Regions from separate parts of the Bradyrhizobium sp. I71 genome, predicted to be linked through region 1. Evidence: predicted binding sites of a transcription regulator. Region 1 holds the regulator's gene; each other region holds the start of a gene.
What was found. The regulator LexA, encoded in region 1, represses DNA repair genes until DNA is damaged. The targets are predictions, from matches to a motif close to TGTTCNNNNTGTGTTCNG.

Region 2: the regulator LexA is predicted to act here: its motif matches at 1,716-1,733, upstream of rmuC (DNA recombination protein RmuC).
Region 3: the regulator LexA is predicted to act here: its motif matches at 1,077-1,094, upstream of FJV43_RS25910 (PA0069 family radical SAM protein).
Region 4: the regulator LexA is predicted to act here: its motif matches at 2,192-2,209, upstream of FJV43_RS28585 (putative DNA modification/repair radical SAM protein).

Annotation. Positions count from the first base shown of each region.
Region 1 is NZ_CP059398.1:7,827,185-7,830,968, reverse strand. Features, by position in the region: gene FJV43_RS00005 (ComEC/Rec2 family competence protein) at 1-395, shown strand, start outside; gene FJV43_RS37125 (hypothetical protein) at 516-950, opposite strand; gene lexA (transcriptional repressor LexA) at 1,436-2,137, opposite strand; gene glp (gephyrin-like molybdotransferase Glp) at 2,314-3,525, opposite strand; gene FJV43_RS37110 (hypothetical protein) at 3,734-3,784, opposite strand, start outside.
Region 2 is NZ_CP059398.1:2,895,250-2,899,033, reverse strand. Features, by position in the region: gene FJV43_RS14225 (MFS transporter) at 1-342, opposite strand, end outside; gene rmuC (DNA recombination protein RmuC) at 485-1,684, opposite strand; gene def (peptide deformylase) at 1,856-2,383, shown strand; gene fmt (methionyl-tRNA formyltransferase) at 2,522-3,445, shown strand; gene truA (tRNA pseudouridine(38-40) synthase TruA) at 3,452-3,784, shown strand, end outside.
Region 3 is NZ_CP059398.1:5,379,106-5,382,889, forward strand. Features, by position in the region: gene FJV43_RS25905 (phosphoketolase family protein) at 1-907, opposite strand, end outside; gene FJV43_RS25910 (PA0069 family radical SAM protein) at 1,116-2,279, shown strand; gene FJV43_RS25915 (VOC family protein) at 2,303-2,770, shown strand; gene FJV43_RS25920 (ribonuclease HII) at 2,829-3,692, shown strand.
Region 4 is NZ_CP059398.1:5,963,606-5,967,389, reverse strand. Features, by position in the region: gene FJV43_RS28595 (DNA polymerase Y family protein) at 1-1,424, opposite strand, end outside; gene FJV43_RS28590 (DNA repair protein) at 1,321-2,127, opposite strand; gene FJV43_RS28585 (putative DNA modification/repair radical SAM protein) at 2,290-3,525, shown strand; gene FJV43_RS28580 (UdgX family uracil-DNA binding protein) at 3,525-3,784, shown strand, end outside.

The DNA.
Region 1 (3,784 bases):
GCAGCGCCTCGCTGGCCGACGGTGTGTCGTGTGACGAGTCCGGCTGCGTGACGCCGCTCGCGGACGGACGGCTTGTCGCGTTGGCGTTGCGCATCGACGCTCTGGCTGATGATTGCAGCCGCGCCGCGCTGGTGGTGACGGCGCGGCCCACGCCGCCCGATTGCGCGGCGATGGTGGTCGACAGGCCGCGGCTCGCCAGTCAGGGCGCGCTGGCTCTGACGCAGAGCGGTGACGGCTTCTCGGTTCGGGCGGTGAGGGCGAGAGGCACGAGCCGCCCCTGGCTGCCGGCCGGCGCCGGCGAGGGGGATTTCGACGGCAGCCTTGCGCCGAAGACGGCCGTGCCCCGCAACCGGGACGCAACGCCATCGGAGACGGACTTGCAGGCGGACGATTGAGGAGCGATGCGGGAGAGGTCGGTCGGGATCTCGCAGGACGCAAACCATACCATCTCGCCGGCCTCGGCCGGCGATGGCATTTCATTCCTGGCCCACGACCATCGGCCGGGGGCGACGACGTCAGCCGATCGGCAGGCGCGTGATCGTGGACCGCGTGTCGGCGACGATCTGCGGCTTGTGCTCGCGTTCGCCAACCGGCTGGGTCACCGGCAGTTGCAGCACCGTCGCGCGCTGGCCTTCGACGAGCTGTGTCACCAGCACGTATTTGCCGTCGGGGAATTCGATCGCGTCATGATGGCGATCGGGAATGTGCGGGTCGATCTTGCCGAACTTGCCGACGCGGGAGTTCACGGTGCGCGTCCAGATCCAGCGATTGTCGTAACGGACGTTGTCCGCGAAGGCGAGCTCCGTTCCCGGCAGCAAGCAGACCGCGACGGAGAGATCGGCTTCGGAGGCGAAGCCGCGCGTCGAGGTGCCGCGGAAGGTCGTCGTGACTATCGTCTCGCCGACTTCGGCGGGGCGCGTCGCGACAGCATGCAGGCTGTAGTCACACATCGGGTGCTCCTCATGCGAAGATAGCAACCCGCACCTCTTTTTGAGGCGCAGGCCTCTATCAGGGTGGAAGCACGCAACGCTCTGCTTCGTTGTAGGCAAATCTGCGGCTGGACGCCGCAAGCCGCGATCACATTATCTTTCCCGGATTCGATAGGAACAAAGCCGACGCCTGTGTATTCGGAAGGCGCGTGTCGGCGCCTCGCGGCGCCGACCAGCCAGAGCATTGCCAGCTCGCTTGCCGAATGGCGGTGCGATTGTATGGCAACGGCTTACGTCGCTGATGCTGCGATCGGCGCCGCAACATCGTCCATGGAAAGTCTGGCGCATCACGTGTCCTCGAACTCTCAGGCCCGCGAAGCGATGCTGCGTCGTGCGGCGTGTCGAGGATGGCGCCGAAAGAGGGGGCCGGACAATCTGAGCAGAACCGGAAAAACCATCCAGCCGGAGCGGACAGTGATCCGCTCCAATAGATATCGAACGACCGCTCAGTACTTGCGGTAAAGCCCGATCAGCTTGCCCTGAATCTTCACGCGGTTCGGCGGAAGAATGCGGACCTCATAGGCGGCATTGGCGGGCTCGAGCGCGATAGAGGCCCCGCGGCGGCGGAAGCGCTTGAGCGTGGCTTCCTCGTCGTCGATCAGCGCCACCACGATGTCGCCGGTATCGGCGCTCTCGTTGCGCTGGATCAGCGCCATGTCGCCGTCGAGGATGCCGGCCTCGACCATCGAATCGCCGCGCACTTCGAGCGCGTAGTGCTCGCCCGAGCCGAGCATGTCAGGCGGCACGCTGATGGTGTGGCTGCGGGTCTGCAGCGCCTCGATCGGCGTGCCGGCCGCGATGCGGCCCATCACGGGCACCGCGACGGGACGCTCGCCCTCGTCCACAGGCGGGCTGGAGGTCGTGCGGACCTTGCCGAGATTGCCCTCGATGACGCTCGGCGTGAAGCCGCGGCGACTGCCGGCGGCGGCCTGCAACTCGGGCAGCTTGATCACCTCGATGGCGCGGGCGCGGTTGGGCAGGCGGCGGATGAAGCCGCGCTCCTCAAGCGCAGTGATCAGGCGATGGATGCCTGACTTCGAGCGCAGGTCGAGCGCATCTTTCATCTCGTCGAAGGACGGCGGCACGCCGCTTTCCTTCAGACGTTCGCTGATGAATCGCAGAAGCTCGTATTGTTTGCGCGTCAACATCTCGACCAAAATCCCCCGGTTGATGTCGTTCAATTCCGAGACGAGGAAGTCAGCGATAAGCTGCTACACGTTCGAAACAAATCATGAACGGACACTATATGTTCGATATGTGTTCCGCAACTGCTTAATTTACGGTGAACAGAGCGAAGCTCGCGCCATGCGTGTGGCCGTGCAGCTCACACCGGCAGGCGCAGCACCTCGCAAGGCGTGCCGGCCTCGGCCCTCGGCGCGAACGGTGCGCGCACGAGAAGTACCTGCGCCGCAGCGAGATTCGCAAGCAGAGAGGAGTCCTGATGGCTGACGGGAAGGGCGACGAGCGTGCCGTCGTCACGCTGTTCCAGGCGCGCACGCAGATAGTCCTCGCGCTGGTCGTTGGCACCGAGATCGCGGCCCAGCACGGCGCGCTCGCGGCGATGATGAATCACTGAACGGCCCGACAGGGCGCGAATCAACGGCACCATGAACAGGAAGGCGCACACGTAAGACGACACGGGATTGCCGGGCAGGCCGATCACGCGCATTGCGCCGAGCCGTCCGTGCATCATCGGCTTGCCGGGCCGAATCGCGATCTTCCAGAACGCCATCGAGATGCCTTCGTCCTTGAGCGCCTGCTGGACCAGATCGTGGTCGCCGACCGAGGCACCGCCGGTCGTGATCAGGATGTCGGCGCCGCTCTCCCGGGCGCGACGGATGCCGGCGGAAGTGGCCTCCAGCGTATCGGCGGCAATGCCGAGGTCGATGGTCTCGGCGCCCGCGCTGCGGGCGAGCGCGTGCAGGGCATAGCCATTGGAATAGACGATCTGGCCGTGACCGGGCGTGGTGCCGGGCATCACCAGCTCGTCGCCGGTGGCGAGAATCGCGACCCTCGGACGGCGGCAGACGGCGAGATGCGGGTGATTCATTCCGGCGGCCAGCGCGAGATCGCGCTCCGTGAGACGGCTTCCCTTGCGGAGCAGCACGTCTCCCTCGCGGAAGTCGACACCGGCGGGGCGGATGTGCCGCCCGGAAATCGCGGCTTCCTTGATCGTGACAAGCTTGCCTTCCGCGACAGTGTCCTCCTGGATCACGACCGCATCGGCGCCGTCGGGAACGACGCCGCCGGTGAAGATCCGCACGGCTTCGCCGGGGCCAACCCTTCCCGCGAACGGGCGACCCGCCGCGACCTCGCCGACCACCGCCAGCCTGGAATCGACCGTTGCCGCGTCAGCCGCGCGCACGGCGTAGCCGTCCATCGCCGACATGGCCTGCGGTGGCTGCGTGCGCCGCGCCGCGACGTCGCGCGCAAGCACGCGATGGTAGGCCTCATCGAGGGAAACCATCTCTTCAGGTAGCGGCTCTGCATCCGCCAGCACCGCGGCAAGCGCGTCAGAAACGGGCATGAGGGCCACGAGCGGAAACTCCTGCAAATCGTTGGCGAGAGTTCTAGCCGAGTGCAGGCGCGAGGCAAAGCAGCACGCAGGATGATTTATCCGGCGCGATTTCCGTCGCGGCGGCGGGAGTTCACGTCCGCCGCGGCATGATCCTGAAGGCGAGACAGACCGGCACGAGGATAGCCATGGCGAGGACGAGAATGACGAGCGCCACGGCCGACATCGGTCAACGTCCTGCCGGATCGCTCGGACCGACATCCGGTGCGACGTCGGGAGC
Region 2 (3,784 bases), 2.9 Mb from region 1:
GATCGCGCCGATCAGCAGCAGCTGCGAAAACACCAGCCACCCACGCCGGCGGCCAAAGGTGCGCGTGAAGAACGGCACATGCAGCGCATCGACCAGCGGCGCCCACAGGAATTTGAGCGTGTACGGCGTTCCAACCAGTGCAAAGAGCCCGATCGTTCCGAGATCGACCCCCGCCTCGGCCATCCACACCAGCAGCGTCGATCCCGACAGCGCCAGCGGCAGCCCCGAGGAGAAGCCGAGGAAGAGCACGATCAGCACCCGCGGCTGCAGGTAAACGGCAAGGCTGTCGCGCCAGGAGGCAGCGGGAGCGCCAGCGGAGGAAGTCGCGTCGGGTGCGGTCATGGGAGAGGTGTTAGCAGATTCTGGGGGCGCTGCCTCTGCTACAGAACTCGTTATGCCCGGGCTTGTCCCGGGCATCCACGTTCTTGGCGCCGCTCAAAGGTCGTGGATGGCCGGGACAAGCCCGGCCATGACGGCGTGGGCTCTACTCTCCCGCCTGAAGTTTCCGCGGGAACAGCTCCGGCGCGGCTGTCGCCACCAGCCGCGGAGCCTCCGGCGCATCGGTCTTGCTGAAATCCAGCTCCTCGATTCGTCCCGCGCGCTTCTCGATCTTGTCGGCGGAGATCAGCACCTGGCGGACGTCCTCGTTCACATCGGCAAAATGCTTTTGCAGCTTCAGCACGCGATCGCGCAGGCGGCCGAGATCGTCGCCGAGCCTGATCACTTCGGTGCGGATCTGGTCGGCGGCGTCGCGCATGCGCGCGTCCTTCATGATCTGCTGCATCACCTGGATCGCGAGCATCAGCAGCGACGGCGACACCAGCACGACGCGGGCGCGATAGGCCTTCTGGATCACGTCGTCGAAACCGTCATGGATCTCGGCGTAGACGGATTCCGACGGCACGAACATCAGCGCCATCTCCTGGGTCTCGCCGGCGACGAGATATTTTTCGGCGATATCGCTGACGTGCTTCATCACGTCGCCGCGCAGTCGTTGCGTGGCGATTCGCCGTTCCTCGTCGGTGCGGGCGTCGTGCAGCGCCGTCATCGCCTCCAGCGGGAATTTGGCGTCGATGCAAAGCGGGCGCTGATCGGGCAGGAACACGACGCAGTCCGGGCGCTTGCCGGTGGAGAGCGTGAACTGGAACTCGTAGGCACCCTTCGGCAGCCCGTCCTGGACGATCGCCTCCATCCGCGCCTGGCCGAAGGCGCCGCGCGACTGCTTGTTGGCGAGCACGTCGCGCAAGGTGGTCACCTGCGTGGTGAGGTCGGTCAGGTTCTTGTGCGCGCTGTCGATGATGCCGAGCCGCTCATGCAGGGCGCGCAGGCTCTCCATCGTGTTGCGGGTGGAGTGTTCCATGGACTGGCCGACGCGGTGGGTCACCGAATCCAGCCGCTCGTTCACCGCCCGCGCCATCTCGGCCTGGCGGCCGGCCAGAGCCTGGGTCATGGCATCGACCCGGCCCGACGACTCGCTCTGCGCCCGCAGCACCTCGCTCAGACGTTCCTCGAGCTCGTCGGCCCGGATGGCGTTGGCCATGGCGAGTTCCGCGCCGCGCCGCCCGGATCGCGCGATCACGACCGCAATCACCACCAGCAGGATGAGAACCAGGGCGCCGAAGCCGATCAGCGCGTCCACGACGCGCACGGGCCACTCGCCGAGCATGAAGATGAGGTCGTTCATGCCGACCCTTCTAGCCGATTCGCCGGGGCGTACGAACGAATAGCGAACATTTATGGTGAATGCTCCGTTAATTTTTATGGTTAACGAAACCTGAAGTTTTATGGTTAGCGGAGGGTTAACGGGGTTCCTGGCCGCATTGACCGCATCCGGCGCGCGGCTTAAATCGCCGCCATGGCCCTACGAGAAATCATCATCCTGCCGGACAAGCAGCTGCGCCTGGTCTCCAAGCCGATCGAGAAGGTCACGTCGGAGATCCGCAAGCTTGCCGACGACATGTTCGAGACCATGTACGACGCGCCCGGCATTGGCCTCGCGGCGATCCAGGTCGCGCAGCCCTTGCGCCTGATCACCATGGACCTTGCCAAGCGCGACGAGAGCGGCGAGACCAAGCGCGAGCCGCGCGTCTTCATCAATCCTGAAATCCTAGCTTCCTCCGAGGAGCTCTCGGTCTACGAGGAAGGCTGCCTCTCGATCCCCGAATATTACGAGGAGGTCGAGCGCCCGGCGAAGGTGCGCGTGCGCTTCACCGATCTCGACGGCAAGGTGCACGAGGAGGACGCTGAAGGCCTCTTCGCCACCTGCATCCAGCACGAGATCGACCATCTCAACGGCGTGCTGTTTGTCGACTATCTCTCCAAGCTCAAGCGCGACCGCGTGATGAAGAAGTTCGAGAAAGCCGCCAAGCGCGCGGTGGAGTAGGCCACGTCCTCCACCGTCATGCCCGGCCTTGTGCCGGGCATCCACGTTCTTTGCCGCCTCGAGCAGGAAGAACGTGGATGGCCGGGACAAGCCCGGCCATGACGAGTACCTTGCTCGTTTCGAGGATTGTCTCGCCACATGCCCCTTCGCCTCATCTTCATGGGCACGCCCGATTTCTCCGTGCCGACGCTGCTCGAGCTGGTCGCACATGGCCACGAGATCGTCGCCGTCTACACCCGTGCGCCGAAGCCGGGCGGACGGCGCGGGCTGCAATTGCAGCCGACCCCGGTCGAGGAGGCCGCGCGAAAACTCGGCATTCCCGTGCTGACGCCGAAGACGCTGAAGACGCCGGAGGCACTGGAAGAGTTTCGCGCGTTCGAGGCCGATGCGGCCGTCGTCGTCGCCTATGGCATGATCCTGCCGCAGGCGATCCTCGATGCGCCAAAGCTCGGCTGCTACAATCTGCACGCTTCGCTGCTGCCGCGCTGGCGCGGCGCCGCGCCCATCAACCGCGCGATCATGGCCGGCGATGCCGAGAGCGGCGTGATGGTCATGAAGATGGACGTCGGCCTCGACACCGGCGACGTCGCCATGGCCGAGCGGCTCGCGATCACGGACAACATGACGGCGGCGGATCTGCACGATCGTCTCTCGCGCCTCGGTGCCGATCTGATGGTGCGGGCGATGGCCGCGCTCGATCGCGGCGGGCTCCAGCTCAAGAAGCAGGGCGAGGACGGCGTCACCTATGCCGCCAAGATCGACAAGGCCGAGGCGCGGATCGACTGGACGAGGCCCGCGCGCGCCGTGCTTCGCCACATCCACGGCCTGTCGCCGTTCCCCGGCGCCTGGACGGAGCTGGAGAGCGCGCGCGTCAAGATCCTGCGCTGTGAGATGGCGAAAGGCGCCGGTGAGCCGGGCGCGGTGCTCGACGATCAACTCACCGTCGCCTGCGGCGACGGCGCGATCCGAATCATCGAGCTCCAGCGTGAGGGTAAGGGCCGGATGCAGGCCGCGGACTTCTTGCGCGGCGTGCCGTTGAAGGCGGGAGCGAGGTTCAACTAGTCAGCGATGCCCCGCTACAAGCTCACCATCGAATATGACGGCGCGCCGTTTTTCGGCTGGCAGGTGCAGGACACGCTGCCCTCGGTGCAGGGCGCGCTGGAAGCGGCCGTGAAGGCGATGACGGGGGCGGATCTGCGGGTGCATGGCGCCGGCCGCACCGATGCCGGCGTGCATGCGCGCGGACAGGTCGCGCATGTCGACGTCGACAAGCCGTTTCCGCCGGGCCGTTTTCGCGACGGGCTCAACGCGCATCTGCGCCCGCATCCGATCGCGGTGCTCGAGGCCGAGATCGTGCCTGATAGTTTCGAGGCGCGCTTCTCGGCGGTCAGGCGCCACTAC
Region 3 (3,784 bases), 2.4 Mb from region 1:
CCTTCTTGCCGTCGACTTCCTTCGGGCCGGTCCAGCCCTTCGGGCTGCGCAGCACGATCATCGGCCAGCGCGGCCGCTCGACGCTCGTCCGCCCGTCGCGGGCGTGCAGCTGGATCGAGCGGATGCTGGCGAGTGCGACATCGAGCGCATCCGCCATGGCACGGTGCATCAATCTGGGATCCTCGCCGGCGACGAACAGCGGCTCGTGGCCGAACCCACGGAAGAGATCGCGGATCTCCGCATCTCCCATCCGTCCGAGCACGGTGGGATTTGCGATCTTGTAGCCGTTGAGATGCAGGATCGGCAGCACGGCGCCGTCATGCGCCGGGTTCAGGAACTTGTTCGAGTGCCAGGACGCGGCGAGAGGGCCGGTCTCGGCCTCGCCGTCGCCGACCACGCATGCGACGATCAGATCAGGATTGTCGAATGCCGCGCCATAGGCGTGCACCAGCGCGTAGCCGAGCTCGCCGCCTTCGTGGATCGAGCCCGGCGTTTCCGGCGCCGCGTGGCTCGGAATGCCTCCGGGGAAGGAGAACTGCCTGAATAGCTTGCGCAATCCGTCCGCATCGCGCGCGATGTCAGGATAGATCTCGCTGTAGCTGCCTTCGAGATAGGTGTTGGCGACCATGCCGGGGCCGCCATGGCCGGGGCCGCAGACATAGATGATGCTGAGGTCCAGCGCGCGGATCACGCGATTGAGATGGGCATAGATGAAGTTCAGGCCGGGCGTGGTGCCCCAATGGCCGAGCAAACGCGGCTTGATGTGCTCGGGCCGCAACGGCTCGCGCAGCAACGGATTGTCGAGCAGGTAGATTTGCCCGACCGAGAGGTAGTTGGCGGCGCGCCAATAGCGATCGAGCAGATCGAGGTCGCCGGTCGCGGCGGCCGTTTTTTGTTGAATTGTCATGTTCCTTCGGCTTTCACCCAGCGATGTCACCAACTTTGTTCCGGCACGATCGATCCCTGTGCGGGATCAAACGAGATCGCCGTGACGGGCGTATTGCGTGAGGTCAAAGCCGCGCGCCCGAAATTTGGGCGGCTACTTTGCATGGGGTTGTTTTCACGTTTTTTGTTTGTGTTCTTGATTTGTTCCGTGTGCGTGCTATCTTGATCGCATGAGTCCAGCATCCTCTCATGCTCTCAAGCACCCGCCGGTCACGGCGCCCTCCGAGCCGGCGGGTGCGCCTTCAGATTTCCCCGAGCTTGGCGTCGCCATCGATCGTGCGCGAAGGCGAGGGCGGGGCGCGCAATCCAATGCCAGCGGCCGCTACGAGGCCGAGGCGCGCGTCGCTTTCGATGACGGCTGGCAGAGCCTGGAAGAGCTGCCGCCGTTCAAGACCAGTATCGGTGTCGACACCTCGCGCAAGGTGATCACCCGCAACGATTCCCCGGACATCGGCTTCGACCGCTCGATCAATCCCTATCGCGGCTGCGAGCACGGCTGCGTCTACTGCTTCGCCCGACCGACGCATGCCTATCTCGGCCTCTCGCCGGGGCTGGATTTCGAGTCGAAGCTGTTCGTGAAGCCCGAGGCGCCGGCGCTGCTCGAGAAGGAGCTCGCCGCCCCCGGCTACGAACCCAGGATGATCGCGATCGGCACCAACACCGATCCCTACCAGCCGATCGAGCGCGAGCGAAAGATCATGCGCGGAATCCTCGAGGTGCTGGAACGCGCCAGCCATCCGGTCGGCATCGTCACCAAATCGGCGCTTGTGGTGCGCGACATCGACATTCTGGCACGGATGGCCAAGCGCAACCTCGCCAAGGTCGCGATTTCGGTCACCTCGCTCGATCCGAAGCTCGCGCGCACCATGGAGCCGCGCGCCGCGACGCCGCCGAAGCGGCTGGAGGCGCTCAAGCGGCTCTCGGAGGCCGGCATTCCGACCACGGTGATGGTCGCGCCCGTGATCCCCGCGCTGAACGATTCCGAGATCGAGCGCATCCTCGATGCCGCCGCCCATGCCGGCGTCAAGGAAGCCTCCTATGTGCTGCTGCGGCTGCCGTTGGAGGTCCGCGATCTCTTCCGCGAATGGCTGATGGCGAACTATCCGGACCGCTATCGCCACGTCTTCACCCTGATTCGCGACATGCGTGGCGGGCGCGACTACGATGCGAAATGGGGCGAGCGGATGAAGGGCACCGGCCCGATGGCCTGGACCATCGGCCGCCGCTTCGAGATCGCCTGCGACAGGCTCGGCCTCAACAAGCGGCGCTCCAAGCTGACCACGGATCACTTTGCGCGGCCGAAGCGGAACGGCGATCAGCTCAGCCTGTTCTGACGGGAAGGTGGAAGAGGCATGGCATGAGTCAGGAATTGGCGGCGCCGGTGCCGAGGCTCACCGTCGTCACGCTTGGCGTGAGCGACATCCGCGCCAGCATCGCCTTTTACGATGCACTCGGCTTCTCGCGCCGGCTGAAGGCAACCGGCGAGGCCGTCGCCTTCTACGATACCGGCGGTCCGGTGCTCGCCCTGTATCCGTGGGATCAGCTCGCGGCAAATGCGACCTTGCAGGATGCGCCGAGGCCGTCGACTTTTCGCGGCATGACGCTCGCATGGAACTGCCGGACGCGTGAGGAGGTCGATGCGGTGCTGGCCTTCGCCATCGGGAAGGGAGCCAGCTCGCTGAAGGCGGCGCACGAGACCGACTACGGCGGCTATTCCGGCTATTTCACCGACCCCGACGGCCATCCTTGGGAGGTCGTGGTCGCGCCCGGTATCGAGGTGGGCGAGGACCGACGGGCATCTGGCGGATTAGGACGGCCTGAATAGTGGGAATATCCTGGGTTCCCGGTTGCGCCGGCGAAGCCCCTTGCGCACGATCCCGGCCATGATTCGGGACAAGTCCGCCAAGAACCCAGCCAAAGACGCGCCACAAAAGCAGGCTGCGAAGAAGGCTGCGTCGGCCAAGACGCCTGCGGCCAAAACATCTGCAGTCAAGGCTTCGAAGGTTCCTGCCGGCAAGAAAGGCATCATTGCCATTGCTCCCCCCAGCTTCCGCCGCGAGCGCGCGCTGATCAAGCGCGGCGTCTGGCCGGTTGCCGGCTGCGACGAGGCCGGCCGCGGCCCGCTGGCCGGTCCCGTGGTGGCGGCGGCTGTGATCCTCGATCCCGATCGCATCCCGCGCGGCATCGATGATTCGAAGCGGCTGACTGCCGAGGAGCGCGAGAAGCTGTTCGACAAGATCTGCGCCACCGCGCAGGTCTCGGTCGCCGTCGCCTCGCCCTCGCGGATCGACCGCGACAACATCCTGCGTGCCTCGCTGTGGGCGCTGAAGCGCGCCGTGGTGGCACTGCCCGAGACGCCGAGGCACGTCTTCGTCGACGGCCGCGACCGACTCGACACCGAATGCGATTGCGAGGCCGTGATCGGCGGTGACGGTATCGTGCTGTCGATCGCTGCGGCATCCATCGTCGCCAAGGTGACGCGCGACCGGCTGATGTGCGCGCTGGCGCAGGACTGCCCCGGCTACGGCTTCGAGCAGCACAAGGGCTACGCCGTCCCCGAACATCTCGAGGCGCTCGACCGGCTGGGCCCGTCCATCCACCACCGCAGCTTCTTCGCCCCCGTCGCCGCCGCCCGCGCCAAGCACATGCCGTGGACCGTCGAGCCGGTGCGGGATCTGTTCGCGGTGACAGAGATCGAGGTGCAAGTGGACGCGGCCGTCGAGATCGACGTCTCGGCAAATCTCTAAATCGACCCCACAGCGTCCGAAGAACGTGGATGCCCGGGCCTTCGCCGCGCCGGAGCAACTTCGGCCGCGCAGGCGGGACAAGCCCCGGCATG
Region 4 (3,784 bases), 1.9 Mb from region 1:
ATCGCGATGCGCTCGGGCCCCTCCACCCGCACCACCGCATGCAGCGCGCGGCGCCAGGTGAATTGATGCGGCGGACCATCCGGCACGGTCGCGAACGGCACCTTGATCGGCTCCGGCTTGTCGAACAGCCGCAAGGGGCGCAGCGGCGGCTCGCTCTCGGTGCGAACAGGCCATTCGGCCTGCATCGCGGCGGCGAGATGATGCTGAGCGGGGGCGGACAAAACCGCGCGTTCGGGGATATGGGTGTCCTGCGGCAGATGCACGACGACGCGCTTTCCCCCGATGCGCGCGGCGATGCGGTCGATCAGCGCAGCAATCTCGTCATTGTCGTGGACATGCGCATCGAGATCGCGCTGCTCCTGCACCACGATCTCGGTGCGGCTCGCCGACAGCCGCACCATGTCGAAGCCGAAGCCGGGATCGAGGGGATCGGCGAGCGCATCGAGGCGTTCGCGGAACAGCCGGTCGATCACGGCGCTTCGCGTCACCGGACGTCCGGTCTCGACCGTGATCGCGCGCACCACGCCGTCGGTGCGGAAGAAGGCTGCCTCGAGACGTCGTGCGCCCTTGCCCTGCTTCTCCATGGATGCGATCAGCGTGTCCGCCAGCCGCGACAGCGTCATCGCGATCATGGTGTCGGTCGCGATCGGCTCGGCGAAGCGCTTCTCCACGATGTAATCGGGCAGCGGCTTGCGCGGATTGATCGGCGCATCGCCCTGCCCCAGCGCATGCGCGAGCAGCGTGGAGAACCGGGCGCCAAACCGCGCCGTGATCTCGCTCGGCGCGCGCGAGGCGACGTCGCCGATGGTCTTCAGGCCGGCGCGGCGCAGGCCGGTGGTGATGGCATCGCCCGCACCGAGCGCGGACACCGGAAACCGCTCGATCGCCGCCGCCTCGCCGCCATCGGCGACGATGCTGCTAGATGCCTGCCGCGTCAGCGTACGCGCGCAGATCGACGTGCCGGCGATTGCCGCACCGACGGCAAAGCCCTGGCGAGCGAGCGCACGAACCAGCGTCGTTAGCAGCGCAGCCTCGCCGCCGAACAGATGGGCGCAGCCGGTGATATCGAGGAACAGCCCGTGCGGCGGATCGAGCGCCACCAGCGGCGTGAAGCGGTCGCACCAATCGGCGACATCGCTGAGCGTCTTCGCATCGGCCGCGACATCGGCGTCGAACACTTTCAGATCCGGGTACATCGCCCGCGCATTCGCCAGCGGCTGACCGATGTACAGGCCGAGGCGCTCGGCGGCCTCGTCCAGTGCATGGATCACCAGCGCATTGTTGTCCTTGATGACGACGATGCTCGGCTCATGATTGGCTTTACCCAGCCCGGCGCTGTTGAAAAACCGCTGAATCCTGTCGATCGGCAGGCGCGGCAGCCACAGGCTGAGAATACGTCGACGGCTCGCTGAACTGGCACTCATCACAATTCCATTCCATGATCCACCGGCCGCAGGGGCCATGACGATTGCGCAAGAGCTCGGCATCGAAGCGCGGCGCGCCCCATGTGCTCCAAGGCGCCGCAGGCATTAAAGCCTGCCCCGGCGGTGAATGTGCCGCACGCAGCATCCATCGCGTCTCCGCAGTCGAGGGCAAAGGTTGTGCGGCCATGCGCAGGAGTAACCCGGTGACGCCGGAAGATTGCGCGGCGAGCGTCAGCTTGCGGCTTGCCACGAGATCGAACTGTCTGATCTCTCCCCAGAGCTCGAGCACGACGGCGCCCAGCGCGTCGCAGGCGAGCGCATCGGCCGAGGTGCGCAGCGCGCTCTCGACATCGGCGGCGCGGACCGTCACCACGCGGCGCGGATCGAGGCCGAGTTCGGCTAGCCCGCTCATCGACAGCGCGCCTGTTTCCACTTCCGAAAAATCCTGCCGCACCCACAGCAGCGGCTTGCGTGCCGCCACGCGCCCCGCAAGCCCCATGACAAAACCCGTTGCGGCCACGCCCTGGCGCCCTTCGCAAAACACCTCGTGAATCGCCGCGCGCGCGAGCCCGCCCTTCAGCACGCTGTCGGCCTCGCCATGGCCAAGCGCGACGCGATCGTGCTGATGGACGACCTCCGCGGTCTCGATGCGTTCGATCTGGCCGCGCAAGGTCGCAAGCGCGCTGTTGCGTGCGCCGCTCATGCTCGCCGCTCCTTCAGGAATTGGTGCCGTGGCCTTCAAAAGAAGAACCAGCGGCTGGCTCATTTGTTCATGATATGTTCTAATATAAAGCTAACGGCGCGCGGAGAGTCAATCGAATTGGCGCGCTTTCGGATTCATGAGTGGAATCAACGGGATTCAAACATGGACGTGCAACGCAAGCTAGAGATCCTGGCCGATGCCGCCAAGTACGACGCGTCCTGCGCCTCCAGCGGCACCGAAAAGCGGGATTCCAGCGACGGCAAGGGCATGGGCTCGACCGCGCCCGGCATGGGCATCTGCCATTCCTATGCGCCGGACGGACGCTGCATCTCGCTGCTCAAGGTGCTGCTGACCAACGCCTGCAATTACGACTGTCTTTATTGCGTCAACCGCGCCTCCTCCAACGTGCCGCGCGCCCGCTTCACCATCGAGGAGGTGGTCAAGCTGACGCTCGACTTCTACCGGCGCAATTACATCGAGGGCCTGTTTCTCTCCTCCGGCATCATCCGCAGCCCCGACTACACCATGGAGCAGGTGGTGAGTGTCGCGCGAAAACTGCGCGAGGAGCATCACTTCCGCGGCTACATTCACCTGAAGACCATTCCCGAAGCCGACGACGCGCTGATCGCGGAAGCTGGCAAATATGCCGACCGCCTCTCCATCAATATCGAGATGCCGCAGGAGACCAGCCTGCAGCAATTCGCACCCGAGAAGGACGTGCGCGCGATCCGCCGCACCATGGGCCGGCTGCGGCTGAAGCTGGACGAGGCCGAGGACAGCCGCAGCGCAAAGAGCAAGGTCAAGCCGCAGCGCTTCGCGCCGGCGGGCCAGAGCACGCAGATGATCATCGGCGCCGACAGCGCCTCCGATCACACCATTCTCCACACCAGCGCCAATCTCTACGGCGCCTACCGGCTGCGGCGCGTCTACTATTCCGCGTTCAGCCCGATCCCCGACGCCAGCCGTGCCTTGCCCCTGCGGGCGCCGCCCTTGCTGCGCGAGCACCGGCTCTACCAGGCCGACTGGCTGATGCGGTTCTACGGCTTCGACGTCGGCGAGATCGTCGACGGCAGCGCGATGCTGCCGCTCGACATCGATCCCAAGCTGGCCTGGGCGCTCCGCCATCGCGACCGCTTCCCGCTCGACGTCAACCGCGCCAGCCGCGAGGAATTGCTGCGCGTGCCGGGCTTCGGCACCAAGGCGGTCGAACGCATCATCGCGACGCGGCGCACCACCACGATCCGTCTTGCCGATCTCGCGCGGCTGCACGTGCCCCGGAACAAGGCGCTGCCGTTCATCGTCCTCAGCGATCACCGCCCCTCGCTCCATCGGCTCGACGCTGCCGGGCTGATCGAACGGTTCAAGCCGAAGGCAACGCAACTGGGGTTTGGCTTCTGATGCAGTACATCACCCTCGATACCGAAACCGATTTCGACGGCTGGCGCAAAGCCGCCCGTACGCTCGTTCTACATCATGTGGAGCCGCGTGATATCACCTGGACCGTGCGAGGCGGCGAAGCGGAGTTGTTCGCACCGCCCGCGCCGTCTCCGATCCTGGAGGTGAACGACGGCACCTTCAACGTATCAGCAAAATTCGTCGAGCTGGCCAAGGCCGCAATCCTGCACCGCGATGTCGAGCGTTTTGCGATCCTCTATCG